One region of the Sinorhizobium terangae genome, then DNA from elsewhere that is predicted to be linked to it. Evidence: predicted binding sites of a transcription regulator. Region 1 holds the regulator's gene; the other holds the start of a gene.
The links. Region 1 encodes HrcA, which represses chaperone genes, less so after heat shock. Its sites were predicted from a motif close to GTTAGCACTCNCNNNNNGNGAGTGCTAAC; they were not measured.
Positions count from the first base shown of each region.

Region 2: a site for HrcA is predicted at 1,710-1,738, ahead of groES (co-chaperone GroES). Genes of this name have one in related genera too.

Region 1 is NZ_CP121659.1:2,191-17,500, reverse strand. It holds gene lptB (LPS export ABC transporter ATP-binding protein) at 1-447, shown strand, start outside; gene rpoN (RNA polymerase factor sigma-54) at 600-2,159, shown strand; gene hpf (ribosome hibernation-promoting factor, HPF/YfiA family) at 2,607-3,179, shown strand; gene ptsN (PTS IIA-like nitrogen regulatory protein PtsN) at 3,355-3,819, shown strand; gene QA637_RS00075 (response regulator transcription factor) at 3,830-4,639, opposite strand; gene QA637_RS00070 (SDR family NAD(P)-dependent oxidoreductase) at 4,775-5,542, shown strand; gene QA637_RS00065 (D-arabinono-1,4-lactone oxidase) at 5,559-6,794, shown strand; gene grpE (nucleotide exchange factor GrpE) at 6,871-7,494, opposite strand; gene hrcA (heat-inducible transcriptional repressor HrcA) at 7,649-8,728, opposite strand; gene rph (ribonuclease PH) at 8,886-9,605, shown strand; gene QA637_RS00045 (VOC family protein) at 9,621-10,040, shown strand; gene rdgB (RdgB/HAM1 family non-canonical purine NTP pyrophosphatase) at 10,077-10,721, shown strand; gene hemW (radical SAM family heme chaperone HemW) at 10,734-11,915, shown strand; gene QA637_RS00030 (glutathione S-transferase) at 11,940-12,554, opposite strand; gene QA637_RS00025 (nuclear transport factor 2 family protein) at 12,723-13,586, opposite strand; gene QA637_RS00020 (SRPBCC family protein) at 13,655-14,137, opposite strand; gene QA637_RS00015 (RNA polymerase sigma factor) at 14,211-15,310, opposite strand, start outside.
Region 2 is NZ_CP121660.1:722,465-737,774, reverse strand. It holds gene QA637_RS22185 (NADH dehydrogenase ubiquinone Fe-S protein 4) at 28-387, opposite strand; gene QA637_RS22180 (Hsp20/alpha crystallin family protein) at 453-962, opposite strand; gene QA637_RS22175 (Hsp20 family protein) at 1,064-1,525, opposite strand; gene groES (co-chaperone GroES) at 1,886-2,200, shown strand; gene groL (chaperonin GroEL) at 2,229-3,857, shown strand; gene QA637_RS22160 (DegQ family serine endoprotease) at 4,052-5,398, shown strand; gene QA637_RS22155 (NEW3 domain-containing protein) at 5,441-6,628, shown strand; gene QA637_RS22150 (ABC transporter ATP-binding protein) at 6,625-7,563, shown strand; gene QA637_RS22145 (ABC transporter permease) at 7,553-8,506, shown strand; partial or broken gene QA637_RS22140 (DUF982 domain-containing protein) at 8,564-8,833, shown strand; gene QA637_RS22135 (GH32 C-terminal domain-containing protein) at 9,181-10,908, opposite strand; gene QA637_RS22130 (NosD domain-containing protein) at 10,970-12,343, opposite strand; gene QA637_RS22125 (ABC transporter ATP-binding protein) at 12,554-13,696, opposite strand; gene QA637_RS22120 (carbohydrate ABC transporter permease) at 13,710-14,546, opposite strand; gene QA637_RS22115 (carbohydrate ABC transporter permease) at 14,539-15,310, opposite strand, start outside.

The DNA.
Region 1 (15,310 bases):
CTGACGGTCGAGGAAAACATCCGCGCGGTGCTGGAGATCCACGACCAGAACCTCGACCGGCGCGAAGCCAAGCTCGATGACCTGCTTGGTGAATTTTCGATCACGCACCTGCGCAAATCGCCCGCCATCGCGCTTTCCGGCGGCGAACGTCGGCGCCTGGAAATCGCCCGGGCGCTTGCCACCGATCCGACCTTCATGCTGCTCGACGAACCCTTCGCAGGCGTCGACCCGATCTCGGTCGCCGACATCCAGGCGCTCGTGCGACATCTGACCTCGCGCGGCATTGGTGTGCTTATCACCGACCACAATGTCCGCGAGACCCTCGGTCTTATCGACCGGGCCTATATCATCCATGCCGGTGAAGTTCTCACGCACGGCCGCGCCAACGACATCGTCACCAATCCCGATGTCCGCCGCCTCTATCTCGGCGATAATTTCAGCCTATAGACGACATTGCGGGCGAATCCGCCACTTCCGCCCGCAGCCGTGCTTGACCAAAACACCTTAATAAGCAATTTTTGGGCCAACTAATAAAAAGGCCTGTCGAGAGAACCTGGCGACACGGCCATCGGAGATCGTGACGGGGGTTACGCGTCAGCATGGCTTTGTCTGCCAGCCTATATCTACGCCAGTCTCAGTCGCTGGTCATGACGCCGCAACTGATGCAGTCGATCCAACTGCTTCAGATGACCCACCTGGAGCTCAATCAGTTCATCGCGCAGGAAGTCGAAAAAAACCCGCTGCTCGAATTTCAGGCGGGCGACGAGATGATCACGGCCCAGGATCGCTCCGCGGGCGAGGATCCCTCACCCGTTTCCGGCGAGACGGAGCCGGATGAGGTTGCCGGCCAGGGCGACCTTTACGACAGTGCGACATCGAGCCCGGGCGAGAGGCTCAGCGAACAGCTCGACGCCGATTTCGCCAATGTCTTCCCGGACGACACGCCACCGCAACGCGCCGATGCACCGGAACTGCTCGGCCAATGGAAGTCGATGCCAGGTAGCGGCGAAGGTGAGGGCAGCGAGGAATACGACCTCGACGATTTCGTCGCCAGCCGAAAAACCTTGAGGGACGTCCTCCTGGAACAACTGCCCCTCGCACTGGCCGCCCCCGGCGACCGGCTTATCGCGCAGCACCTCATCGACCAGCTCGACGCGGCGGGTTACCTTAACGCCGACCTCGCCGAAACGGCGGCGAGCCTCGGCACGACCAGCGACGATGTGATGCGCGTTCTTCTCAGCCTGCAGCAATTCGACCCGCCGGGCGTCTTCGCACGCACGCTCAGCGAATGCCTTGCCATTCAGTTGCGGGCACGCGATCGTCTCGATCCGGCAATGGAGGCGTTGATCGACAATCTCGAGCTCCTGGCGCGCCGCGACTTCGCAAGCCTCAAGAAGATCTGCGGTGTCGACGAAGAAGATCTCGTCGATATGCTTGCCGAGATCCGCAAGCTCGATCCGAAGCCCGGCACCAGCTTCGAGACGAGCGTCACCGAGGCGATCGTGCCGGACATCATCGTGCGTTCCGGACCCGATGGAGGTTGGCTGGTGGAGCTCAATCCCGACGCCCTGCCCCGGGTTCTCGTCAACCACGACTATTTTGCCGCGATCTCGCGCGGGACCCAGAAGAACAGTGCCGATCAGGCCTTTCTCAGTGATTGCCTGCAAAATGCCAACTGGCTGACGCGCAGCCTCGACCAGCGAGCCCGCACGATCATGAAGGTGGCGAGCGAGATCGTACGCCAGCAGGACGCCTTTCTCGTCAACGGCGTCGACCACCTTCGCCCGCTCAATCTCAGGATGGTGGCCGACGCGATCAAGATGCATGAATCGACGGTAAGCCGCGTCACCTCGAACAAGTACATGCTGACACCGCGCGGGCTTTTCGAACTGAAATACTTCTTCACCGTCTCGATCGGCTCGGCCGAGAACGGGGACGCCCACTCGGCGGAATCCGTTCGTCACCGCATCCGTACCATGATCCAGCAGGAGAGCGCAGAAGCGGTGCTTTCCGACGACGACATCGTCGATCTGCTCAAGCGGGCCGGCGTCGACATAGCCCGGCGCACTGTGGCCAAATATCGCGAGGCGATGAATATCCCCTCCTCGGTCCAGCGTCGACGTGAAAAGCGCGCGCTTGCCAAGGCGGCTGGCTTCTAGGCGCATCGGCCCGAAAATCGGACCCGATTTTCGGAAAGCACGATGCGTGGGATCAAAGAGTTACAGCGTCCTTTGTGCGTCCTAAAGGACGCACGGCGCTGGTAGAGCGGGATGAGGAAATGTGTGTGCGGTTTTCCGCCCGCATCCCGCGTCTCAACTTATTAGAATCGATCACATTCACGATTTTAGGTCGATCCGACCTAAAATCATCGTGATCTCGAGCGCCGTGCATTTGACCGCGAATGCGGATTTTTTGCGACCCGCAATTGACTCCTTGCGACACAAGCGATAAGAGCGCGCCGCAATCGCCGAGGACCTACTCCACTTCGGCGGTTGCCGAGCGGCCGAACCGCGGTGCAGACGCGCCGCCCTTGCGTGAAAAGCTTGGATGACGAAGGCGCTTGGAATAGACTGGACGCGCAAATCACGAACGAGAGAGGAAACTCCATGAGTGTGCGTGTATCCGGCAAACATATGGAAATCGGCGATTCGTTCCGCGCCCGAATCGGGGAGCAGATCGACCAAGCGGTTACCAAATATTTCGATGGAGGATATTCAAGCCAGGTCACTGTGGAAAAGTCTGGATCGCGTTTCAGCGCCGACTGCAAACTTCATCTCGACACGGGCGTGGTATTGCAGGCGAATGGCCAGGCGAATGAGCCGCAGGCGGCCTTTGATGCGGCCTCGGACCGGATCGAGAAGCGGCTCCGGCGCTATAAGCGTAAGCTCAAGGATCACCACAACGGCAACGGGCAGAATGCCGCCGAAGTGGCCTACACGGTGATGGACTCGGTGCCCTACGAGGACGAAGAAGTCCCGGAGGATTATGCACCAACCATCGTTGCCGAAAGCACGAAACAGTTGAGGACAATGTCCGTCGCGAGCGCCGTCATGGCACTCGATATGACGGACGAACCGGTGCTGATGTTCCGCAGCCCCGGCAAGGAAGATCTGAACATCGTGTATCGGCGTAACGACGGAAATATTGGCTGGATTGACGCCGCCAATATCAAGGCATGAGTGGGACAGGGGAATGTCGGGGAAGCCCGCATTCCCCGCCGCTCATATACGCGGACAGCCGGAAAAAGCCCGACTTTTCTGTGCATGGTAACCGCCAATATAAAGATGGTTAGAGCCAGCAAGACACATTTGTGATGATGTTGTCGGGCTCTAACCGGCGAACGAGGACAAAAGAATGGCATTGGCAGGTTTGCTGCATCAAAATGCAATTATCCCGGCCATGAGGGCCAACTCGAAAAAACAACTCCTTCAGGAATTGGCGGCAAAAGCATCCAAACTCACCGGACTTCCGGAGCGTGAAATCTTCGACGTCATTCTGCAGCGGGAACGGCTCGGCTCCACCGGGGTCGGCAACGGCATCGCCATCCCGCACGGAAAGCTCAACAACCTTCCCTCGATTGTCGGCATCTTCGCGCGGCTCGACACGCCCGTCGACTTTGAGGCGTTGGACGACCAGCCGGTCGATCTCGTATTCCTGCTGCTCGCGCCCGAAGGCGCCGGTGCCGATCATCTGAAGGCGCTCTCGCGCATTGCTCGCGTGCTTCGCGATCACGACATGGTCGCGAAGATCAGGGCGAGCGACTCCGCCAGCGCGATCTACACGCTGCTCAACGACGACACGACTTCGCACGCCGCATGAACGGCCGCCGTCAATAAAGCTGACGGCGGTTCAAATGATCGATGAAAATCCGAAACAATGCGCCCTGGCCGGAAATGCCGAGGCGACGATAGATGTTCTTGCGGTGGATCCGAACCGCGCCTTCGGCGATATTCATCGTCTTTCCAATTGATAGATTGCTGTGGCCGCGCAGGATCAGCCGGACGATCGTGCGCTGTTGCCTGGTAAGCCGGTCCGCACACAGACTGTCGAAGGCTCGCTCCATGGCATCGGACGCGTTTCCCGCCGCGCCCGCTACCGCCATGCCGCTTTGACGCCAGTTCGACCGGATCGCCTCACGCACGATCGGCTCGTAGAGCCTCAGCCGCTCCAGTTCCTGGTCACTGAAGGGCGCACCATCGCGGCAGCGCATCAGGGAATAGGTCGCCTGCGTCGCCTCGCCGAGCGGAACGACGAAGCCCACCTCCTCGATCAATGATCCGGACTCCATCGACACGCAGGGATGCACCTCGCTCGACGACGAAAAGTTCGACTGGAAGAACCGGTCGGGCGCAAGCTCCCGCATCCGCCACAGACCTGCCGGCTGGCCATTGTTGCAGGCAACGTAGAACGGATCGAGCAGATAGGCGCCACCAAGATAGGCCTTCAATGCTTGCGGCGAGACGCCATGCGTGTAGCCGTCGTGGAGCAGGATCGGGCGTGCATCATAGGGAAAGGCAAAGACGACCGACAGGTCGAAGGGCGCGATCGCGCGCAGCATGGCATCGAGCGCGACGCCGAAATCCGGCGTGCCGATAAACCTGATCATCGTGGAGATGTCTGCCGATTCCCGTGCCAGCATCGCTTGAGCGTCCCCCCGTCTCCGTATCCCCCATGGGATATCGACAGCCCCCGCTTCGTCAACAATAATTGCCGAAACATGCGATGACGGCCTGCCTACAGCGCCAAGCTCAAGCGGGCGGAAAGGGGAAGCGTGATGGCAGGCAGGCTTTTGGGAAAAATTGCGCTGATCAGCGGGGGCGCCGGCGGATGCGGGCTGGCGGCGTCGCAGCTCTTTGCTCGCGAGGGCGCCAAGGTCGGCATCGTCGACCTGCCGAAGAGCAAGGGCGAAGAGGTGGCGGCAGCGATCCGGGCCGAGGGCGGCGAAGCCGTCTTCGCCGCTGCCGACGTTTCCGTGTCCGCCGAGGTCACTGCCGCGGTCAATGCCGTCGAGAGCGCGTTCGGTCCGATCACCGTGCTCTTCAACCATGCCGGCATACTTGCGGTCGGCCCTTTCCTCGAAACGGAAGAAGCGGAGTGGGACCGGCTGATGGCCGTGAACGTGAAGAGCATGTTCCTGATGACCAAAGCGGTTCTCCCGGGCATGCTCAAGGCGGGTGGCGGCAGCATCATCTGCACCTCGTCGATCTCCGCCGTCGCCGCAACGCCGATGGAGGTGCTTTATGACACCACCAAGGGCGCCTGCCACATGTTCGCCCGTGCAATCGCCGTCGAATTCCGCGACCGGGGTATCCGCTGCAACGCCGTCTGCCCCGGCTTCATCGCCACCGACCACGGCAAGCGTGAGATCGTAGGCCTCAGCAAATACGGCGTCGACGTGTCCGAGGCGGCGATCGCCGCCCAGCAGGGGCGGATGTGCGACCCGATGGAGGTCGCGAACGCCGCCCTGTTCCTGGCAAGCGACGAGGCGAGCTTCGTCAACGGTACGCATCTGTTCGTTGACAATTGCTTCACGGCAGTCTGAAAGAGGGGAGACAGGAATGCTGGATTCGGGCGGCCACTGGCGCAACTGGGTCGGAAACCAATCATGCATCGTGCGCCACAAGGGCGCACCGGAGAGCGAAGCGGCGCTTGCCGAAATGGTCCGGGAGGCAACCGCGCTCGGACTCAATGTCCGCTGCGCCGGATCGGGCCACTCGTTCACCCCGGTCGTCGCAACAAGCGGGCTGCTGCTTACGCTTTCCGGCATGCAGGGCGTGGTCAACATCGACCAGGCGCGCAAGCGGGTCTCCGTCAAGGCGGGGACGACGATCAATCAGCTCGGCAAGGTCCTGAAATCGAGCGGGCTTTCACTCATCAACCAGGGCGATATCGACAGCCAGGCCCTTGCCGGTGCGCTGACGACAGGCACGCACGGCACCGGCGCCAAGCTCGGAAACATGGCCTCGCAGATCGTCGGCATGCGCCTCGTCCAGCCCGACGGCAGCATTCTCGTCGTCGACGAGACGACGCCGGACCTCCTGGAAGCCGCACGTGTTTCCGTAGGCATGCTCGGAGTGATCTCTGAAATTACCCTTCAGACGATGGACGCCTACAATCTGCATGAGAAGCTCTGGCGCTGCGACTTCGACGAGTGCATGGAACAGCACGACGAGCTTGCCGCCAAGCACCGCCATTTCGGCTTCTTCTGGTGCCCGGTGCCCGAAAGCCGGCATTGCTACTGCCTGCCGGACACGGCTGCGGTTTCGACCACCGGCGAGACGTCCGACGTCTGCGAGATGAAGGTGATCGACATCACCGACCGGCCGCCGATGGAGCAGGCATTCGAAAAGATCGCCTATTCCTCCGAAATCTACCCGATCGAATACGTACCCAACTTCCACGAACTCGAATATGCGGTCCCCGTCGCGCACGGCAAGGATGCCGTCCGGGCGGTGCGCAAGCTGATGCTCGAAAAGCATCCGACCTGCATCTATCCGATCGAGTACCGTTTCACGGCCGGCGATTCCGGTTGGATCAGCCCGTTCTATGAGCAGGATTCCATCACGCTGTCGGTCTCGGGCGAGCCCGGCACCGACTACTGGGAATACCTGAAGGACGTCGACACGATCCTGCGCCAATACGGCTCGCGGCCGCATTGGGGCAAGCTGCACTTCCTTGGAGCCGAGGACGTGACGGCGCTCTATCCGCGCGCCGGCGATTTCCGCGCGCTCCGCGCCCGGGTCGATCCCGAAGGCCGCTTCCTCAACGATCATCTCCGGCAGCTGTTTGCCTGAGCGGATCGGTGAAACGACAAACGCGCACCTCCAAAGGAGGCGCGGCGTTTCAAATTTCCTCAACTTACCGGCAGGCTCAGGCCGACGGCGTGCCGTTTTCGGTCGCGGCGGCCTTGGGGCCGCCCTTGGAAACGCCGACCATCGCCGGGCGCAGCACGCGCTCGCCGATGACATAGCCCGCCTGGATGACCTGGACGACCGTGTTGTTTGGAACCTCGGCGTTCGGCACTTCGAACATCGCCTGATGGAAGTTCGGATCGAACTTCTGACCGGTAGGATCGAGCTTCTTCACACCATGACGCTCCAGCGCTGCGAGCATCGAGCGCTCGGTCATTTCCACGCCTTCGATCAGGGCATTGAGCCCCGCTTCACCCGCTTCCTTCGCTTCGGGCGGGATCGCCTCGAGGGCGCGACGCAGGTTGTCGGACACGGCCAGCATGTCGCGCGCGAAGCCGGCAACCGAGTAGGACTTGGCATCCTTGACGTCACGCTCGGTGCGACGGCGCAGATTGTCCATCTCGGCGGCCAGGCGCAGGTATTTGTCGCGCAGCTCCGCATTCTCCGCCTTGGCGAGCTCCAGCGGATCCGGCGTGGCCGCAGCAGGCTCGACTTCCTGCACCTCCGCCTCCGGCGTGGCGGTGTTCACAGGTTCTTCTGCCGCAGTCGCCTCAGGTCCGTGTTTGTTCGTGTCGTCGGTCATGACGTTCTCCGGAATGTCTCTTTTCTGTCTTCGACATCGCCAAGCAAGCGCAAGCCGCTTTGCTCGACCTTGGTCTTGTCTGGATTTGAAGCCGATATCGAGGTTTGGGGTCGAAAAATCAAGGGTGGAATGCCGCTAAGCCGGAATTGCCGCTTCAACGCGACAGGCGCGACATCAACTGCGCCGTGTAATCGACCATAGGGACGATCCGCGAATAATTGAGCCGGGTCGGGCCAATGACGCCGACCGCGCCGACAATGTGGTCGTCGCTGTCACGATAAGGCGCGACGATCAGCGACGAGCCGGAGAGCGAAAATAGCTTGTTTTCCGATCCGATGAAGATGCGCACGCCGGGGCCGCTCTCGGCGAGGTCGAGAAGCTCGATCAGGCTGTCCTTCTTTTCGAGGTCGTCGAAAAGCATGCGAAGGCGGTCGATGTCCTCGGCCCCTTCCAGTCCCTCGAGCAGGTTGGCGCGGCCACGGACGATAAGGCGCGTCGGCTTTTCGTCGCCTTCGCTGCCGGACCAGATCGCCAAGCCCCGTTCGACGAGGTCCTGCGACAGGATATCGAGCTCGCCGCGGACGGTGGCTTTCAGCTTTTGCAATTGCGCACGCACCTCGGCGATGGTTTGCCCGCCAAGATGGGCATTCAGGAAATTGGCGGCCTCGGTCAGTTGCGCGCTCGTGACGCCCGCCGGCAGCTCGATGATGCGGTTTTCGACCTGATCGTGTTCGCCCACGAGGACCGCCAACGCCTTGGTCGGCGCCAGCCGGATGAACTCGACGTGCTTCAGCACCGGATCGCTCTTGGTCGTGATCACGAGACCCGCACCGCGCGACATGCCCGAAAGCATCTGGCTCGCCTCGGCGAGCAGACTTTCCACCGGCTGGTCCCGATCGCCCCGGCGAACCTGCCGTTCGATCGAAGCGCGCTCCTCCGCCGAAAGGTTTCCGACCTGCATGAAAGCGTCGACGAAGAAGCGCAGACCCGTCTGGGTCGGGAGGCGGCCGGCGCTGACATGGGGCGAGTAGATGAGGCCAAGATGCTCGAGGTCGCTCATCACATTGCGCACGGAAGCCGGTGAAAGCGACATTGGCAGCAGCCGCGACAGATTGCGCGACCCGAGCGGCTCACCGCTCTCCAGGTAGGTCTCCACAATGCGGCGAAAGATTTCACCGGAACGCTCATCCAGCGCCGCCGCGATCTCTCTCGCTCCGGAATTGCGCAGTACCATATCACTCCGTGCAGCAGTCATTCCTATCAAGCTGAAATATAGTGGGCCGCGCCGGTTATGGCAAAAGGGAAAAATCAATCCCCCCAGCCGATATCTGCCGGTTCCCTTTGCGTCCGCCATGCTCTAGAAGGCTCAGCAGAGAAAACAGGAGTTGACGATGCGGCCATCCGGCAGAAAAACCGACCAAATGCGCAAGGTTTCCTTCGAGCGCAATTTTTCCAAGCATGCGGAAGGTTCCTGCCTCGTGCGTTTCGGCGACACGCATGTGCTGTGCACGGCGAGCCTCGAGGAAAAGGTCCCCGCCTGGCTGCGCAATGGCGGCAAGGGGTGGGTCACGGCCGAATACGGCATGCTGCCGCGTGCGACCGGCGAGCGGATGAAACGTGAGGCGGCGAGCGGAAAGCAGAGCGGCCGCACGCAGGAGATCCAGCGGCTGATCGGACGGTCGCTCCGCGCCGTCGTCGATCTGCCGGCACTCGGCGAACGTCAGATCTCGATCGATTGCGACGTCATCCAGGCAGACGGCGGCACGCGCACAGCCTCGATTACCGGCGCCTGGATCGCGCTCCATGACTGTCTGAAGTGGATGGAGGCGCGCAACATGGTCAAGGTCGAACGCGTGCTCAAGGACCACGTCGCTGCCATTTCCTGCGGTATCTTCGCCAACCAGGCGGTGATCGACCTCGACTATCTCGAAGATTCCGCCGCCGAGACGGATGCCAATTTCGTCATGACCGGCAGCGGCGGCCTCGTCGAGATCCAGGGAACGGCCGAGGGCAAACCCTTCAGCGAAGAGGAATTCGCAAGCCTGATGTCGCTCGCCAAGAACGGCATCGCCGAACTCATTGCGCTGCAGAAGCAGGCAATCGCTGGCTGATCGAAAGGACGAGATTTGACCCCGGCGCTGGAAGGCATTCTCGAAACTGCGCTCTATGCGGAAGATCTCGATCGCGCCGAGGCCTTTTACGGTACGCTGCTCGGCTTGCAGCGGATCACCCGTGCCGGCAATCGGCACGTGTTCTTCCGCTGCGGCGCAGGCATACTCCTGATCTTCAATCCCGCCGAAACAATCAAGCCGCCACCGGCCGGGGCGGCGCTCCCCGTGCCGCCCCACGGGACGACGGGCAAGGGGCACATGTGCTTCCGGGTCGCCGCGCAGGCGCTCGACGCATGGAAGGAAAAACTCGAAGCCGCCGGTATTCCAATCGAAGCGGACATCCGCTGGCCCAACGGCGCCCGCTCCTTCTACTTCCGCGACCCGGCCGGCAACAGCCTGGAATGCGCGGAGCCGGGCCTCTGGGCGATTGATTGAATGCGGCTGCAGCCGCCTTGATGGAACAGAAAAAGAATGCGCAAACTGGATGACAAGACGCTCGTCGTCGCGAGCCACAATGCCGGCAAGATCCGCGAAATCCGCGACCTGATCGGTCCGCTCGGCTTCGAGGCGAAATCGGCCGCCGATCTCAACTTCATCGAGCCGGAGGAGACCGGCACGACGTTTGAGGAAAACGCCACGATCAAGGCGCTTGCCTCGGCAAGGGCCTCCGGCCTGCCGGCGCTCTCGGACGATTCCGGTCTCGCGATCGATGCCCTCGATGGCGCGCCGGGCGTCTATACCGCCAATTGGGCCGAGCGCGAAGACGGCACCCGCGACTTCGGCATGGCGATGGAAAAGGTCGAAAAGGCGCTCAAGGAGAAAGGCGCGGTGACGCCCGAGAGCCGGACCGCGCGCTTCGTCTCCGTGCTTTGCCTTGCCTGGCCGGACGGCCATGTCGAGCTCTTCCGCGGCGAGGTCGAGGGCCAGGTCGTCTGGCCGCCGCGCGGAACGAGCGGATTCGGCTATGACCCGGTCTTTCAACCGACGGGCTACGACACCACCTTTGGCGAGATGACCGCGGAAGAGAAGCATGGCTGGAAGCCTGGCGACGAGAGCGCCCTTTCGCACCGCGCCCGCGCCTTCAAGCTGTTCGCCGAAACCTGCCTCGGCGCCTGAAAGACGAATGCAATGCATGTGACCCCGCTCTCGGCGATCGGTGACGGCATGGACCCCGGCTTCGGGGTCTATGTGCACTGGCCGTTTTGCGCGGCAAAGTGCCCCTATTGCGACTTCAACAGCCATGTGCGCCATCAGCCGGTAGACCAGCCGCGCTTCGTCACGGCCTTCCTGCGGGAAATGGCGGAAGCCCGCGAACTCTCCGGTCTACGGACGGTCACCAGCATCTTCATGGGCGGTGGCACGCCGTCGCTGATGGATCCGGCGACCGTCGATGCAATCCTGAACGGGATTGCCAGCCATTGGCACGTGCCGGATGGCATCGAGATCACCATGGAGGCCAATCCATCGAGCGTCGAGGCAACGCGCTTCCACGGCTATCGTGCCGCCGGCGTCAACCGCGTCTCGCTCGGCGTACAAGCGCTCAATGACCGCGATCTGAAGTTCCTGGGGCGCCTGCACAATGTCGAGGACGCGCTGAAGGCGGTCCGGTTGGCGCGGGAAATTTTTCCGCGCATGTCTTTCGACCTGATCTATGCCCGTCCGAACCAGACCGTCGAGGAGTGGGAGCGCGAACTGAAGGAGGCGGTCTCCTATGCGGTCGACCATCTCTCGCTCTATCAATTGACGATCGAGGAAGGGACGCCCTTCTACGGGCTGCACAAGGCCGGCAAGCTCGTCGTTCCGGACGGCGAGCAGTCGGCCGTACTCTATGAGGCGACGCAGGAGATTACCGCGGCAATCGGCATGCCGGCCTATGAAGTGTCCAATCACGCACGGCCGGGTGCGGAAAGCCGGCACAATCTCACCTATTGGCGTTATGGCGACTATGCGGGTATCGGCCCCGGCGCCCATGGACGGCTGACGATCGGCGGCGCCAAGGTGGCGACAGCGACGGAACGAAAGCCCGAAGAATGGCTCCGCCTCGTCGAAGAGCAGGGCCATGGCATGATCGAGCGCGAACTGCTGGACCTTGAAGCCCAAGCCGACGAACTCCTGTTGATGGGCCTTCGGCTCAGGGAAGGTGTGGATCTCGCTCGCTGGCAGAGCCTTTCCGGCCGCGATCCCGATCCGGATCGTGAACAGTTCCTGATCGAACACGGCTTCATCGAACGGCTCGGCAATTCGCGGCTGCGCTGCACGCCGGCCGGGATGCTGATCCTCGACGCGGTGGTCGCCGACCTCGCCTGCTGACACGAAACCGGGATGCGACGGCGGTCAATCATGTGTCTCGCCGAAGAGCGGCGTCGCCAGCATCGAAGGCCTTTTCTCGAATTCGTCGATCCATCGACTTAGCTTCGGCCGAGCGCGAAACGACGGCAAGTCGCGGAACTCCATCCAGGAGAGGGTCGTCGCCAGCGCGACATGACCGACATGAAGCGGCACCGTCGGGTCCAGCGCGGTTTCCAGCCAGTCATAGGTAGCTTCTATTTTTTCGACGAAACCGTCGCGAAGTGTCGCGTAGCGCAGCTGTTCCGGCCGTCGGGCAGTCTCCCAACGGAGATTGATCGCGGTTTGCGCCAGCCCTTGCGCGACCGACTGCAGAACCAAGGCGTTCCAACGGGCCTCGCCACTTTCTGGAATGAGCCTCCTGCCGTCATGAAGAGTGTCGAGATAGGCACATATCACATCGGAATCGAAGATCGCTGGTCCGCCTGCGCGAAGCAGCACGGGAACCTTTCCGAGTGGGTTTTCGGCATAAACCCGCTCATTGCGTCGTGTCGGGCTCGTTTCGTGGTGAATGACCTCGATCCGGCCCGCAAGCCCGGCTTCGTGGGCGAAAACGAGTGCCTTGCGCGCAAAGGGCGAATGGGTTTGGTAGTAAAGGATCATATTGCCTCGCTCGGCAGGATCGGAGAGTTGCCCGCGAGGGTAGTGCATGAACCGCGAAAATTGCGCTCTGTTCCAGCGCGCACTTTGCAAGTTCGTTTCGTGCGGGCCAAGAATGATGCTTGTCCCGCAAGTTGCCTGCTCGTTGGCCAGAATCGGCAGGCCGCTGCGTCAATCCTTTTTGACTGGCGCGACAATTGCCCAAAGGACGCCGAAGGGATCGCGGAACTGGCCATAATAGTCGCCCCAGAAGGCGACCGCCAAAGGCATCGTCACCTCTGCCCCCGCGGCGACGGCGCGCTTCCACCAGAAATCCGCGTCGTCGACGACGAGATGCAGGACGACGCCTTCCTGCGGCTTCCAGGGATAGCCGAATTCAGGAAACGGATCGTTCAGCATCAGCGCGCCGCCATTGATCGTCAGATGGCAGTGGATGAGGCGTTTGCCGTCCTCGGCATATCTGCGGTCCACCTCCCTGGCGCCGAAGGCACGGCCGTAGAATTCCGCCGTGGCATTCGCGTCCTGGACGTTAAGATAGGCGATGACGCCGGCCATCGGCGGGCGCGACGGCGCCTGCCAATCGACCTCTGACTTCGGATCGAGATCGATCGCCGCCTTGAAGCTCCCGTCCATGTAGAAGGGCACCGATTCGTGCTGGTGGGCGATCTTCCATCCGTTCTCGGTGCGCCTCAAACCCAGCGTCTGGCGAAACCAGAGCGCTGCCTTTTCACCGTCCAGCTTCTCGCCTGAGAGATGGGTGAGCGCCGTCGCGAAGGCGACGTCGCCGCCTGCCGAAATTTCCAGCTCCTGAAGCTGGTAGCCGAGCGGCCCTTTCCAGGTCGAGAACCACTCCTCAAGGCCCTCGGCGCCCGCTGCTGGTTCCTTAAGAGGTGGCGCCAGCGAATAGACGAGGCAATCTTGCGTACCGTGGGCAAGCACGCGGGCCGCGTCTTTGACCCGCATCGCTTCAGTCCAATCCTCGATCACCGCACGGATCTCGTCGGCGGCGGCAGTTCTCGTTCCGATGTCGGACATGGTTCATCTCCTTGATCGATCTTTGTGCCTGAAAGACGCAAGGCGCTGTCGGCCACCGCCCGTTCGCGTCAGAGTTTTGCGACAAGCGCGGCGAGCTGGTCGGCGCATTGACCCCAGCCCTCGTGAAAGCCCATCTTTTCGTGCGCCTCCCGGTCCGCCGCGCTCCAGTGGCGGGCGCGGGCCGTGTAGCGGGTCTTGCCGTCTTCATCCTCGAAGGTCAGGATCGCCGTCATGAAGGGTTTCTCCGAAGGCTTCCAGGCTTCCGTATATGCGTCGGTCAGCACAAGCTTCTCGTTCGGAACAACCTCCAGATAGACGCCCTGATTGGGATAGAGTTCGCCTTCCGGGGAGCGCATGACGAACCGGTTGGTACCGCCTGACCTGACATCGAGCTCCGCTTCCGTGATCGTCCACGGCAAGGGTGCAAACCATTGCTTCAAGAGTTCGGCATCCGTGAAGGCGCGATAAACCTTTTCGCGTGGCGCATCGATAAGGCGGGTGAGCACCAGTTCGCGCTCGTCGGCGGGCTTGATGTCGGTCGCTGCGGTCATTTCCAATCCTCCGTGGTGGTTTCGGTCTAAGGACGACGCGGAAAATCAGAGTCCGACAGTGACAGCCGAATTTTTATTGTTTTTCCTCGGCAAGGTCCGTTTCCGCCGCAAGATGATCGAGCTGCGTGCGGATATAGGCGGCCTCCGCTGCATTCGTCGCAAGCGAAATGGCGCGGTCGAATGCAACGCGCGCCTCGCAGACGCGGCCCATCTGCTTAAGCAGGGCCCCGCGCAGACCGTGATAGTAGAAATAGCCGGACAGCCTTTCGCCAAGCGGATCGACCAGTGCCAGTGCCGCTTCCGCCCCCTTGCGCTTCGACACTGCGACGGCGCGGTTGAGAGTGACGACGGGCGACGGTTGCAGACGTTCGAGCGTCTGATAGAGCAGATCAATCTCCTCCCAGTCGGTCAGTTCGGGACGCTCGGCGCGCGCATGAAGCGCGGCAATCGCCGCTTGAACCTGGTAGGGGCCGGGGCGCCGGTGCCGCATGGCCTTGTCGATCATCGCGAGCGCCTCGGTGATCATCCCCCTGTTCCACAGCCGCCGGTCCTGATCTTCGAGCAGGACGATGGCGCCGTGGGCATCGAAGCGCGCCCTGGCGCGCGAATGCTGAAGCAACAGCAGCGCCGTCAGGCCCATGATTTCCGGTTCGGCCGGAAACAACCTGAGGAGCAGCCGGGCGAGCCGGATCGCCTCGTCACAAAGATCCGCCGACACGCCCTCCGGGCCATTCATCGCCGAATAGCCCTCGTTGAAGACGAGGTAGATCATCGTCGCGACCGCCGCGAGCCGCTCGGCGCGATCGGCGGCATCGGGCGTCTCGAAGGGAATGCCGGCCGCCGCGACGCGCGCCTTGGCGCGGGTAATGCGCTGCTCCATCGCCGCCTCGCTGACCAAGAAGGCGCGCGCGATCTGCCTGACAGAGAGGCCGGAGACGACCCGGAGCGCCAGCGCGATCTGCTGGGTTGCCGGCAGGGCCGGATTGCTGCAGACGAAGAGCAGACGAAGGATGTCGTCGCGGTAATGCGAGCCGTCGAGGCGGTCAGCGAGCTCGCTCTCCCGGTCTTCGAGGTCCGACAGCAGTTCCTCCGGCGGCAGCACCGTCTCGCGCGCCTGGCGCCGCACCTTGTCGATGCCGCTGTTGCGGCCGACGAAAATCAGCCAGGCGGCGG
Region 2 (15,310 bases), on a different replicon from region 1:
CAAAGCCATTCACTGCTCCCCTAAACACTAGCGGCTCCTGCCCACGACGATGTAGTTCAGTTTCTGCCGTTCCGCATAGGCGATCGCGGCATCACAAGACGGGAAGCGCAGTTCGACCTGAGTGAGCGTGTCACTCCCGCCGGTATAGCCCATAAGATAATCGATTGTGGGCGGGACTCTCCGTTCGAACACCAGCAGCCAAGGTCGTCTAGAAACGCGCGCCGACGTCATCACGGAACGCGATGGACGAAAGATGCGTGCTACCGCATCGATGCTCGGCCGTGGCTGGTCCTTGTCAGCCGCGGGGTGCTGGCTGTCGCTGACCTGCTCAGCGAACTTCTGGGCAGCGCTACCAGATTTTCCCTGTCGAAAACGGCGTTCCGTCATGATGTCGGTGGTCGTACCAGAATGGCCGGCCGGGCATGTCGGTGCCCGGCCGGCGGGCGGCGGTGCTATTTGGCTCTATCGATGCTGATCTGCTTGACGTTGGCTTGCGCCTTCTCGGTCTTCGGCAGCGTCACTGCGAGCAGGCCGTTTTTGAACGTTGCGGCGACCTTGTCCTCATCGACCTGGCCACCAAGAGCCAGCCGCCGTTCGAAGCGGCCGTAGTAGCGCTCTGTGAATCGGCGATCCTTATCCTCGGTTTCCGATTTCTTCTCACCGCGAAGCGTAAGCACACCATCGTCCAGCAACACCTCGACATCGTCTGGATCGATGCCCGGAACCTCCGCTATCACGCGGATCTCGTTGTCGTTCTCCTCGACCTCCACGGTCGGCCACGATCCGTTGAAGGGGGGCATGCCACCGAACGCCGATGGCTGACCGAAGCCGCGGAAGACGTCGTCGAACAGACGGTTTACATTGCGGTGCAACGACAGGAACGGATCCATGTCATCGCCGCGATAGACGCTCGGGGCCCGGCTGCTGCCACGGTTCCACGGGATCAGGTCACGTACATTCATGGCTTCATCCTTTCTTCGGTTCATTCTCTCCTTTTGGTTTGGCGCAGTCGCCCTCCCCTCGCCTGTTCGGCGACAGGCGAGGTTCGAGCGGTGGGCGCCGTCTAGGCTGCCTTGTCGCCCTCGATCTGCTTCGAAGCGGGCTTCGTCGTCTCGGCTTGGATGGCGATCCGACGCGGCTTCATCTCCTCAGGGATTTCCTTCTTGAGATTGATGACCAGTAGCCCGTTTTCGAGCTTCGCGCCCTCGACGATGACGTGATCGGCGAGTTCAAATCGGCGCTCAAACGGCCTTACAGCAAGGCCCTGATGGAGGTACTGTACCTCCTCATTCTCCGACTTCGCGGCGTTGACCACGAGCATGTTCGCCTCGTGGGTGATCGTCAGATCGTCCTCGTTAAAACCTGCCACCGCGATGACGATGCGGTATGCATCTTCGCCGAGTTTGACGATGTTATAGGGCGGCCAGGTGTCGACGTTGAGACTGGCGTTTTCGAGCAGGTCGAACATGCGGTCAAAGCCGACGCTTGACCGGTAGAAGGGGGTGAAGTCGAAGCTTGTTCTCATAGCTACATCCTCCGTAGAGCAACATAGATACGAGGGAGCGCCAAGAAGCCCGGCGCTCCCTGACTACGCCGACCCCATTTGGGCGTCGACAAAAATGAGTTGGGGACTCCAGACCGTCGCGTCAAGAGGGTGTCGAGCCCATTCAAGCCTCGGCGCACGTGAAATGGCGCTGTGAAATCACGGCATTAGCACTCAATGTGGTCGAGTGCTAAAAAATTTCATCGCCCCTCTTGAAACTAAAAAAACAGAAACCAGATCGATTGGCGCGATGCCAAAACATCGTGCGTCCCGCGTCGGATTCGAGTCGGATGCGGCGCGGAGGAGCTTCTGTAACATCTGTTTGTCCACGAGGAGAGCGACATGACGTTCCGTCCTTTGCATGACCGCATCTTGGTCCGCCGCATTGAAGCCGAGGAAAAGACGGCCGGCGGCATAATCATCCCCGACACGGCGAAGGAAAAGCCGCAGGAAGGTGAGGTCATCGCCGTTGGCCCGGGCGCGCGAGATGATAGCGGCAAGCTTGTCGAACTCGACGTCAAGGCGGGCGACCGCATCCTGTTCGGCAAATGGTCCGGCACAGAGATCAAACTCAACGGTGAGGAACTTCTGATCATGAAGGAATCCGACGTGATGGGCGTGATCGAGAGCGAAACCTCGGCGAAGAAGGTCGCCTGAGAGCCGGCCCGATTGAAGGAGTAGAAAAATGGCTGCCAAGGAAGTGAGATTCCACACCGAAGCCCGCGAGAAGATGCTGCGCGGCGTCGACATTCTCGCCAATGCGGTAAAGGTGACGTTGGGCCCAAAGGGTCGCAACGTGGTGCTCGACAAATCGTTCGGCGCTCCGCGGATCACCAAAGACGGCGTCACGGTTGCCAAGGAGATCGAACTTGAGGACAAGTTTGAGAACATGGGCGCCCAGATGGTGCGCGAAGTGGCGTCGAAAACCAGTGATATCGCCGGTGACGGCACGACCACGGCAACGGTGCTCGCCCAGGCAGTCGTCAAGGAAGGTGCGAAGGCCGTGGCCTCGGGCATGAACCCGATGGACCTAAAGCGCGGTATCGACAAGGCCGTTGACGCCATCGTTGAGGAATTGAAGACAAACGCGCGGAAAGTTACCAAAAACGACGAGATTGCTCAGGTAGGCACGATCTCTGCCAACGGCGACACCGAGATCGGCCGATTCCTCGCAGAAGCGATGGAAAAGGTCGGCAATGAAGGGGTGATCACCGTCGAGGAAGCCAAGACCGCGGTCACGGAGCTCGAGGTCGTGGAAGGCATGCAGTTCGACCGCGGTTACCTCTCGCCTTATTTCGTGACCAATCCCGAAAAGATGCGCGTTGAGCTGGAGGAGCCCTATGTGCTCATCCACGAGAAGAAGCTGTCCAATTTGCAGGCGCTGCTCCCGGTTCTCGAAGCCGCTGTTCAATCCGGAAAACCTCTCCTCATCATCGCCGAGGATGTTGAAGGAGAAGCGCTCGCGACGCTCGTCGTCAACAAGTTGCGCGGCGGCCTGAAGGTGGCTGCAGTGAAAGCTCCTGGTTTTGGCGATCGCCGCAAGGCCATGTTGGAGGACATAGCGATCCTCACAGGCGGAACCGCTATCTCCGAAGATCTTGGCATCAAGCTCGAGAATGTGACGCTCGAAATGCTTGGCCGCGCCAAGAAAATTGTCGTCGAGAAGGAAACCACGACGATCGTGGACGGCGCAGGCTCGAAGGCGGAGATCCAGAGCCGCGTCGCCCAGATCAAGGCGCAGATCGAGGAAACCACTTCGGACTACGACCGCGAGAAGCTGCAGGAGCGGCTGGCCAAGCTTGCCGGCGGCGTTGCCGTCATCCGCGTCGGCGGCTCGACCGAGGTTGAGGTGAAGGAACGCAAGGACCGCGTCGATGATGCAATGCATGCCACACGGGCGGCGGTCGAGGAGGGAGTTTTGCCTGGCGGTGGTGTGGCTTTGCTGAGAGCCGTCAAGGCGCTGGATGGCGTTCAGACCGAGAACGCTGATCAGAAACACGGCATTGAGATCGTCCGACGTGCAATTGAGGCGCCGGTACGCCAGATTGCCGAAAATGCAGGTGCTGAAGGCTCGATCATTGTCGGCAAGCTTCGCGAAAAAACCGAATTTGGTTACGGCTGGAACGCCCAGACCAACGAATTCGGTGATCTTTACGATCAGGGCGTGATCGATCCGGTGAAGGTCGTTCGCACCGCCTTGCAGGACGCTGCCTCGGTCGCCGGCCTCCTGATTACCACCGAGGCAATGGTCGCCGAGAAGCCGAAGAAGGAGGCGCCGGTTCCGCCGATGCCGCCTGGAGGCATGGACTTCTGACGAAAGCGATGGGTCCGCGCCCGAGGGGCGCGGACCCCTGGTGGAGCTGTGAACTGATGCCTCGGCCCTCGATGGGCAGGGCGTTCGAATATGGTTGGAGCAGGTTGGCAGGAGCCCTGGACGAGGCTCCGATGAGGCTGGACCCGAGGCCCGCCTATCCGCTCCGAAGGAGGATCTGAAGAATCGGGGCAAAAATGATCACGCGTTCGTCGAAATATGTTGGCGTATTCGCCGCACTCGTCCTCGTGCTGGACCCTGCGCCGTTCCCGGCGGCGCAGCCGCAGCCCGCCATTTCGGCAAGCACTCAACAACGGTCGCTCGCCGATGTCCTGGAGGAGGTTACGCCGGCGGTTGTCAATATTGCGGTGAGGTCACGCGCTCCCGCCGAAACCAATCCTCTCTACAACGATCCCTTCTTCCGCCGCTATTTCAACCTGCCGGAGCAGCAGCAGCAGCGGCTAAGCGCCGGTTCTGGCGTCATCGTCGACGCGGATAAAGGTTATATCCTCACCAATCACCACGTTGTCGCGGACGCCGGGGAAATTGCGGTAACCCTGAAGGACCGCCGCCGCTTCACCGCCGAGCTGGTCGGCAGCGATGAGGCAACCGATATAGCGTTGCTGAAGATCGACGCGGACAAGCTGAGGGCGCTTCCGTTTGGCGATTCCAATGCCCTTCGGGTCGGCGACCCGGTCGTCGCGATCGGCAATCCGTTTGGGCTTGGTCAGACCGTCACCTCCGGCATCGTCAGCGCCCTTGGCCGTGGCGGGATCAATGTCGAGGACTATGAGGACTTCATCCAGACGGATGCCTCGATCAATCCCGGCAACTCGGGAGGCGCGCTGGTCACTGCGGACGGCCTGCTGGTCGGCATCAACACCGCGATCATAGCGCCAGCCGGCGGCAATGTCGGCATTGGCTTTGCGGTTCCGATCGCGATGGCGTCGGCAGTGATGGAGCAACTGATCAAGCATGGCGAAGTGCGGCGCGGCCGGATCGGCATCTCCGTTCAGGATCTGACGCCGGACCTGGCCGAAGCGCTCCACATAGAGGAGAGCTCCGGCGCCGTCGTCGGAAGCGTTGAGCAGAATTCACCGGCGGCGCATGCCGGGCTTCAAGCCGGCGATGTCATCACCGCCGTCAACAATCGCAAAATCACCGGCTCGGCAGATCTCCGCAATCGTATCGGCCTGGCTCAGATCGGATCGCAGGTCGAGATCGAATATCTCCATGATCGGGCTCGCAAAACGGTGACAATGCGCATTGAGCCGGCCGAGGCAAAAGCTGGGGCCGAGGCGATACCCGCTTCCCTGCAGGGCGCGCAGTTCCAGGATGCGGCGGGTAACGTGGTTGTCTCCAGCATTGAGGATGGAAGCGCGGCAGAGCGATCGGGTTTGCGCGCGGGCGACGTGATCGTTGCCGTCAATCGCCAGCGGATCGCGACCGTCGCGGAGCTCGCCGCGGCGTTAAAGGACGCCGGCGGCACGATTGCGCTCGATCTGTTTCGCGGCGGCTCAAAACTGTTTCTGGTGATCGGTTAGGTCGCCGCGCGCATGGATATCGAACGTCGAAGGGAGAATGAAATGAGGACAATTGCTCGATGGATCACTGCAGCAGCATTGGCCCTTGGAGCGACATTTGCATGCACACCGGCTGTTGCTCAGGACCAGCGACAGGAAGTCGCCAAGCTTACCGGCTTCTGGCTCACGACACCGCATCCGGAACTGGCGATCCGCCCGGGAGAAACCGAAACAATTCCGCTGACGCTGCGCAATGCCAATCTGCCGCCGCAGCGGGCCTCACTTGAAGTTACAGGCATTCCCGATGGTTGGAAATGGTCGCTGAAGGGCGGCAACCGCGAGGTCTCGGCTGTCATGGTGGCGCCAGATGCGACACAGGAAGTTAACCTCGAACTGACGCCGCCGGAGGGCGCTAGCGGCGAGCGCGTTCCGATTAACGTGAAAGCGCGATACGCAAACCAGACCGCCGATCTTCCCCTTGTGGTGAAACTATCGGAGGCGGCGGAGGGTGGCTTGGAGCTGAAATCCGAGCTGCCGGCGCTGCGAGGTACGGCCAGCTCCACATTCAGTTTCAAGATCGAAGCCACCAATGACGGCGCGGAAGAGAACCTCTTCAGTCTCGCCGCCAATGTGCCCGATGGATTTCAGTCACGCTTCAAGCGCGGCTATGGCTCGGAAGAGATTACCGGCTTGCCGATCGAGGCCGGGGCGAGCGAGAACGTGACATTGGAAGTAACACCGCCGAGGTCAGCACCGGCTGGCCGCTACCCGGTCGTGGTCGAAGTGGCGGGCGGTGGAGCGAGCGCTACGACCGAGCTCAGTATTGAAGTAACCGGCCAGCCCGACGTTACATTGACTGGGCCGCGGGAACGCCTCTCCGGACAGGCAGAGGCTGGCAAGGAAGCGAGCTTCCCGTTCACACTCGCCAACAATGGCAGTGCGCCTGCGACCGACATCGAACTGTCGGCTAGTCCCCCATCAGGCTGGAAAGTCGAATTCGAGCCCGACCGCGTCGATCTGATCGCGCCCGATGCTACGAGGCAGGTGAACGTCAGGATTACCCCTTCTGAAAAGGCAATAGCGGGCGACTACATGGTCTCGGTGCGTGCGAGCGGCGGGCCCGTGTCGGAGTCGGCTCAGTTCCGCGTCACTGTAAACACATCGACGATCTGGGGCATGGCTGGACTTGGCGTCATCGCAACCGCGGTGCTCGTCCTCGGCCTGGCGGTGATGAGGTATGGACGGCGATGAGCACGATGGTCATAGAGGCAAAAGGACTGATGAAGCGCTACGGCTCCACCGTGGCTGTTGCCGGAATCGATTTGTCGGTTCGTGCCGGAGAAGTCGTCGGCTTGCTCGGACCGAACGGCGCCGGCAAGACGACCACGATCCTGATGCTGCTGGGTTTGACCGAGCCGACCGAGGGGAGCGTGCATATTCTCGGTAAGGACCCGCTGCGCCAGCCGCTCGAGGTAAAGCGAGAGGTCGGCTATCTGCCTGACGCCGTCGGATTCTACGACAGCATGTCAGGACGAGAAAACCTCGCCTATACCGCTCGCCTTGCCGGCATGTCTGCCGATCTTGCCCGGGAAAGCATTGCCGCGGCGCTCGACAAGGTGCGGTTGGCGCAGGTGGCAGACCGCCATGTCGGCACCTACTCCCGTGGCATGCGTCAGCGACTCGGCCTTGCCGAACTTCTGATGCGCAAGTGCTCCGTCGCCATCCTGGACGAACCGACCTCCGGCCTCGATCCACAGTCCACCCAGGAATTGCTCGACCTGATCCGGGCGCTGAGCCGCGACGGCATGACGATCCTGCTATCGTCGCACATGCTCAACGTGGTGCAAACGGTCTGCGATCGCATCGCGTTGTTTAGCAACGGCCGGATCGGTTTTCTCGGCACCATCCAAGAGCTCGCCGATAAGATCGGTGGAGGCGCATTCATCATCGATGTCGAGGCCGATGGCGTCGACCTTTCCGAACTAGGCACGTCGGCCGAGGGCGTGAAGTCGATCGTGGCTGGCCGCCGGGGTCATTGGCTGGTCGAAGCCGAACGCGATGTCCGCCCGGAGCTCGCCCGCCTCGTCGTGGATGCTGGCGGTTCCCTGAAGAATTTGGACCTGCGCCGCGCTCGGCTCGACCAAGCCTATAATCGGTTTTTCCGGGAGGTTGTCCATGACGCGTGAAGGCTCACCCTTCAAAGGCACGGCAACGATCGCGTTCAAGGAAGCGGCCGATCATATGACCAGCGCGCGGATGCATCTGATCATGCTGCTCGTGCTGCTCACCGCAATCGGCGCCGTCTATGGCGCGATCGGGCGCATCACCGAAACCACTGCCGAGGATCCTTTCCTGTTCCTGAAGCTGTTGACGGAGGCGCGCGAACCGCTTCCATCCTTCGCCGCCCTGCTTGGCTTTCTGTTGCCGTTGATGGCGATTGCGTTGGGTTTCGACGCGGTCAACGGCGAATACGCCCGGCGAACGATGAGCCGGCTCCTGGCGCAGCCGATCTACCGCGATGCGGTGCTGTTCGGAAAATTCCTCGGTGGCTTGCTTGTCATTGCGATCGCGCTGCTGACGCTCTGGCTGCTCATGACGGGCCTCGGCATCCTGTTCCTCGGTCTGCCTCCGTCGGCCGCCGACATCGTGCGGGGTGTCGCCTATCTGGCCGCGACGCTCGCCTACGCCGGTGTCTGGCTGGCGCTGGCGATCGCATTCTCGACCTTGATCCGCTCGCCGGCGACCTCGGCGTTGGCCGCCTTGTCGGTCTGGCTGGTGCTCGCGGTGTTCTGGGACATGATCGCGCCGCTGCTTGCAAGCGTGCTGGCCCCTATTGATCCGCTCGATCCGATGACTGTGGTCACGCAGTTCGAAACACAGCAGGCCGTCAGCAGGTTCTCGCCTCAGACGCTTTACGGCGAAATCACCGGGATGCTGTTGAACCCCGCGGCGCGATCGGTGGGCCCCTTGTTCTTCGATCAGGTCCAAGGCGCGATCGCCGGCGCACCGCTACCGACCCTGCAAAGCCTCCTGGTCGTATGGCCGCAGTTCGCGGGACTGGTCGCTGCGATGATCCTGCTGTTCACCCTGACCTATGTCGTCTTCCAGCGTCAGGAGGTCAGGGCATAACGGTTGCCAGGCGCTTCGTCACCCGCAAAGTTGATTACCCATGAATGGAGGAGAACGATGGAGCATGATCGCTTTCGACATCCGGTATCAATCTTCGTGGGACTCGGATTTCCGGCCGAGATTCACGGCGTCAGCGAGGCCTACACCTGGCTGAATGAGTGGCCGCCGTCAAAGCGGAATCCAACCCACGCCATCGCGCTCAATGCCTGCAAAGCGGCACTTGCGGGCGAGATTGATGCCGAGACCGCTCGCATGGCGCTTGTTGCCTGCGCGCGACGGGCAAATCTCCTCGCGCCTGACACCGGCACGATCGTGGGCGCGAATAGACCGACGCAGTCGACACTGTATCGCAGGCCGGTGGCTGCAAAGGGGTCGTTTGCGAGAGGGGGCGAAATAGTACCATATGCGATCGGGAGGGGTACCTTAAGCGACCGTGACAACTTCACACGATAGGGATTTTGGCGGGTTTCGGCAAGCGGCCATCGAAAGAACGCGCAGGCATGGCTCGATTGAGCCCATTGCAGCCGTTCGGTTCGTCGGCGAGCGCGCCTGCCAGAGTGATCGTTCATTCCTCGCCTTGAAGGGATCGAACCATCGATACCGCAATTCGCATGCACCATTTTCGGCGCCGACACGTGCGGTTGGAGGACATGGTTCACCAGCCGCCGCCTATGCTAGTTACTCCAAGCCGAATCATAGCTCCATGCCTCATACGTTTCGATCCGGCACCTGTCGGCGGACTTCACTTCAAGCGAGGTCAGGTCTGTGACCTTATAGGTACGGCGCGTGCCGCAGACCGCGCCCCCATTGGCGAAGACCTCGACGACGCCGCGGTCGAAGAACAACGTCAACCGTTCGAGCGTCAGCGGCGCTGAGCGGTACTTGATGTCACCATTGTCCTCCGCCACGGCCAGCTCAAGTCGGCGGGCGCTGTGAGCCAACCTAAAGCTCTCCCCGTCGCTGCCGCGCGCGATGATCTGAACTCCATCCAGATCGCCTGCCAAAGACAACTCGACGGGGCACCCCGGTTCGCATGCGAATTGGCAAGGTGCAGTCTGTCGAAGAGTGCGGGCGCGCAGGCGCTGGCAGCCCTTCTCCGGCATCATTGTCAAATTCCGTTCGGCGTCGAGGCCGAGCACGCGCGGGAGCGACAGCTCCCCGCTATAGGGCGAACCTCCCGGCTTCCGGAATTCCCAATTGAAGAGCCAGGCAAAAGCGATCTGGCGGTCTTTTGCCAGGAAGCTCTGCATTGCGTAAAAATCGGTGCCGAAATCCAGTTCCTGCAAAGCCGGGGTCGCGGGCATGAAGCGGTCGCCCTCGAATGTGCCGACCTGCGCGTAAAGCAGGTTATGACGGCCGGTTTCCGGCTCAGTGTATCCTACAAAGCCCATCACCAGCACATGATGACCATCGAGCTCGAAGAAATCCGGGCACTCCACGCAGCGCGCGCCGTGCCGGCGAAAATGCTCGGGAGCGCGATAGAGGACGGACAAGAATTTCCAGTCCTCGCCGTCCTCGGACCCATAGAGCAGGACGGCTGGATCACCATCGATCGCCGCGCCGAGCACCATCCGATATGTGCCGCAGGCCGCATCATACCAGACCTTGGGGTCACGGAAGTCTTGGGCGATACCGTCGGGACCATTGACAAGCACCAGTTTGTTGGCATCCGGACGCAGGAGATCGGTCGATGGCAGCACTCGCTTCTGCACCTCCTTGTAGTCCTTGAACAGGTCATAGGCCGGCAGCCGCTCCGTGTAGTAGAAGCTGAGCTTGCCCTCGGGGCCGACGAAGGCACTTCCCGAGAAGGCGCCGCCGGTGGCGCCCAGCGACCAAAGATTCTGTTCCGGATGCAGGAAGACCGGCAGATGGATCCAACGGTAGAGGTCGTCGCTGACGGCATGGCCCCAGTGCATGGGTCCCCATTCAGATTCAACGGGGTGGAACTGGTAAAACAGGTGATAGCGGCCGTCGACGAAACACAACCCGTTCGGATCGTTCATCCAGGCCTGAAACGGCGAGAATCTGAGCTGCGGGCGATTTGCGTCGCTCTCGTACCACTCCGGCCAGGATGTCCTCGGTCGAGCGATGACGCGGCCATCGCGCAACTCTAGGAAAGTCACGCCCTTCTCAGCGACGTCATCCGGATTGAAGCTGTATAGCAGTGGAATTTCAATGGCGCCATCGTCCCATTCTAGCGTGAGCGGGCCGGCCGCATAATGGGTATAGGAATAGAATTGAAAATAGGGCGGCAGCTGTGCGATCCGGTAAAGGACCCCATTGCCGGCACGCAGAACGAAGGCATCGGCGTCTTCTTCCGGAGCTGATTTTCCAGGCTTTTGCCGAGCCCAGATCTCGAACCGCACGCCGTGCTCAGCATCCAAATGCACCCTGTTCTTCATTCGATGATCTCGTTGATGACTTTTCCGAATAGTCACTGAATTTCGAGAGTCTGCGCTCGGTCTATATTGAAACTCTGCCCCTTTTCCCAGGAACTGGAGTACTCCTAAAGGCGTTCATTGTTTTGTCCATCTCAACCTGTTCGTCATTTCCTGAATCCAGGACTGTATTCCGTACCGACCCCCTCTGCACAAGTACCGTCGTTACTTCGAGCGCCTTCAAGTTGTTAGTTGAAAGCAATGCGCCCACTTGCGTTGAAAAACAGGCACTGTTTGGTGCATCATTGATTTGTGATATTTCGGTTGTCGCCACGATGTGATTATTGGCTATGTAATTGCCGCTGCCCGAAACCACATTAATTATCACCGGCTTTACGGCGAGAGGCCTGATATATTGAGTATCTATTGTCTCTGAAATGTGATTCGCAATTATCGAATTGTTGCTGCCGTCAATTTGCATAAGGCCGAACAGATCATCCAAGCCGTTATCGTACTTCTGCATGGGCGCCCATGGCTCGCGATCTCGCAAAAAGTGATTTGAGGAAACCAAATTTTCGCAACAGTTGGCAGCAAAAACCAACATTCCGGGATAAAACGAATGGAATCTATTTCCGGTGACCGAGGAACGCATCACGCCGGAAAAATAGACACTGCTAGCACCTCGAGGGAATACGTTGTTTGAGGATACTAGAATGCCCCCATACTTTTCAGCATAAATGGAATGTCCCCTATATCCGGCTCCGACAAAATTATTTGCTATTCTTGAGGCCTGCCCCATACCTTTCAATTCGATACAGTTTCCGCACTCAGCAATGAAATTGTTGTCTATCGCCAGCGCATCTGCATCATGAACAATAACTCCATGCTCCAGATAGATAAGACCCATCCCCGTTATTCGGCATGAGTCATTGGCGCTGCCTACATAGATTCCCGTTTTGCCGTTCTTATATGTATTTTCTGCATCATTTTGCCCCGAACCATCGTCAATGAAATGTAGGCCATCAATGCAAAAGTCAGCAAACTCCACAGAGCTTATACGAGGATTTCCGGTACGCTTAACATAAAACGCGGCTCCAGCAGTCTCACCGTCGGCGGCCTCTGGAGAGATGTCCACAAGTATACGACTACCGCCCGGCCACACCTCGTGCCACCGTGCCAGCTCGTTTGCGGCTGTGTTGAAACGGATGCTCGAAGACGTAAAACCGTGTCCAGAGCCCACAATTTTCAGATAGCTCACGTCTATAACGACTTGAGTGGCAAGACGGTAATCGCCTGGCGGTATATAGATAACTGCTCCAGGTTTTCCGCCATCATTTAGATCGGAAACAGGTTGCCTGCTTTTGATGTCTGCAATGATGCTATTGATGACCGCTCCAATATCCTCACGGGGATTACCTACGGGATACTTCGTTACGTCGTAACAGTTCTCGCTAACCATTGTTAATGTCTTCTCGGACATTTCTTACTCCAGAGCGGTAGTAGACTGATGTTCTTGATTGGCTTGTTGCTTGCAAGCCGACTGGGGAATGCGTTCAACCAGCTCTCTGTTTTGGTTTGTAGTAAGCTCGTAGCTGGAGATCCGAAGGAGTCGCATGTGATTGGTGGCAGTAGAGGCGCTAGTCATTCTTGTTTTTTCCTGGCTATACCATCACCAGATGCTGGTGCGGGTGTCCGGTTCAAAGAAGTGAAGTTCTTCGGCATCGACAGCGACGCGCGCGATGTCACCTGCGCGTACCGTGCTCTTCGGAGAAAAACGGGCTACAGCAGCTTTTTCGTCGCCGATGTCGGCGACGGCGTCCGGGTCGCCGGCATCGACCCAAGGTGCGTCGATATTCAGATGCACCATGGATTCAGAACCTAGCGCCTCAACAAGAGTGACTGGGGCTGAGATCTCGGCCGAAGAAGGCCGAACGGCGGCGTCGTTCATGTGCTCGGGCCGGACACCGACAATGACCTGACGGTTAGACGCACCGTTGAGCGAGGGGCGATATTCGAAGACCCGCTCAGGGATTTCGAAAGTGTTGCTGCCCAGGGTCAGGGTCCTTCCGTTCAGAACGGCCTCGTACAAGTTCATCGAGGGCGATCCGATAAAGGCGGCGACAAAGACATTGTCAGGGCGATTGTACAGGTTTTGCGGTGTGTCGACTTGCTGAAGCACGCCGCCTTTCATGACAGCTACGCGGTCACCCATCGTCATCGCCTCGACCTGGTCGTGTGTCACGTAAATCGTAGTGACATTCAGTTTTCTTTGGAGGCTGGCGATCTCGGCGCGCATCTGCACGCGCAGCTTGGCATCGAGGTTCGACAACGGTTCATCCATCAGGAAGGCCGCTGGTTTGCGGACGATCGCTCGTCCCATGGCGACACGCTGACGCTGGCCTCCTGAAAGGAGTGCCGGCCTGCGGTCGAGCAAAGTCGTCAATTCGAGGGTGCGTGCGGCTTCGTCTACGCGGCTGGCAATTTCGGTCTTCGGCAGCCCCGCCATCTGCAGGGGAAAGGCGATATTTTCACGCACTGTCTTGTGGGGATAAAGCGCGTAGGACTGGAACACCATGGCGATGTCGCGATCCTTGGGATCGACATCGTTAACTAACCTGCCACCGATCCTGAGTTCACCGCTAGTAATGCTCTCCAGGCCAGCGATCATCCTGAGCGCCGTCGACTTTCCACATCCCGACGGACCGACGAAAACCATGAACTCGCCATCCCTGATGTCGAAGCTCAGATCGTGCAGAGCGTGAAAACTGTTTCCGTAGACCTTGTTGATATTGCGCAGTTCTATGGCGGACATGCTTCTGCCTCCCTCATCCCTTTACAGCGCCGAATGTCAGGCCGCCGACGATCTGCTTTTGAAGTGCGAGCGTTACGACGATCACGGGAAGCGAATAGAGCACCGCGGCTGCGGTCATCGCTCCCCAGGCAAGCCCGTAGACCGAGTTGTATTCGGCGATGACAATCGGTGCCGTTTTCGTAGCCTCCGATGTCAGCAGCAACGCGTAGAGGAACTCGTTCCAACTCGTGATGAAGGTGAAGAGCGCAGTCACTGCGATCCCACCAATCATGACCGGAAGGATAATCTTCCGGAATGCCTGGAAACGTGTGCAGCCATCCATGCGTGCTGCTTCTTCGAGTTCCTTCGGCACGCCTTCGAAGAAGGCGGACATGAGCAACAGCGCCAGTGGGACGGCAGCCGACGTGTGGGCAAGAACCAGGCCCGGGATCGTATCGAGCAGGCCCAGAGACTTCAGAAGCTGGAACAGTGGCACACCCAGAGACACCGACGGCACCATACGCGTGACCAGCGCAAACAGCAGGAACAGGGTGGTGATCCTGCGCCGGTACTGCGTTGCGACGTAGGCCGCGGGGACTGCCGCCGCCAGCGAAAACACGGTTGTCAGCACCGCCACCGCGAGCGAGCTTGCGAACGCCTTCGGCAGCGCCGACGATTGCAGCACTTCGCGAAAGTTTTCGAGCGAGACCACTGCAGGCAGGAAGCTCGGCGGAATCTGCTGGACATCCGCCGCCGGCTTGATCGAGGTTATGAGCAGATAGACATATGGCAGCGCATAGGACAGAACGAGCGCGAGGGCCGCCGCGTTGACCAGGATGCCATTGATATTGAAGCGGCGTGCCCTACGCATGAGCCGGCCTCCATATCTTCCAATATGCCGCGGCGGCGAGAAGCATCATGACGATCAGGAACAGGGTCCCGGATGCCGATGCCTCGCCAAGATCGCCGAACCGAACCATGCGCTGATAGATGTTCATCGAGAACACTTCCGATGCGTGGTTGGGACCGCCTTGCGTCTGTATCCAGATGAGGTCGAAGGTCTTGGCCGCATCTACAGCGCGGACGATGACAATGACGGCGATAACCGGACGCATCAGCGGCAAGGTGACGTGCCAAAATCGCTTGACCGCATTCGCGCCATCAATCCGGGCAGCTTCGAGCAAGTCTTTCGGAATGTTCATCAATCCGGCGTAGGACACGAGCGCGACAAAGGAGGTCGTCAACCAGATATCGGCGAAGGAAACGGAATAGATGACGATGTCCTCGTCGGAGAGCCAGGCGATCGCATCGGGGTCTCTGATGATACCCAGTTGGACGAGCCCATAATTGAGAATGCCAATGTTGCCGACCAGCAGGAAGCGCCACAGGAGGCCGGCGACGATCGGCGGCACCATCAGCGGCAGCGTGAAAACCGTGCGATGCCAGCGCGATCGGCCAGGAAGTGCCGAAAACAAGAGAGCGGCGCAGAAGCCGAAGGTAAACTCGAAGAATAGCGCAAAGACCGAATATTGAATCGTTCTGAATGCGCTTTCGGCGACGCGCTTGGAGGTTAGCGCGTCGATATAGTTCTTGAGCCCGACCCAATCCCTGATGTGGGGGGTGATGGTGTCGACT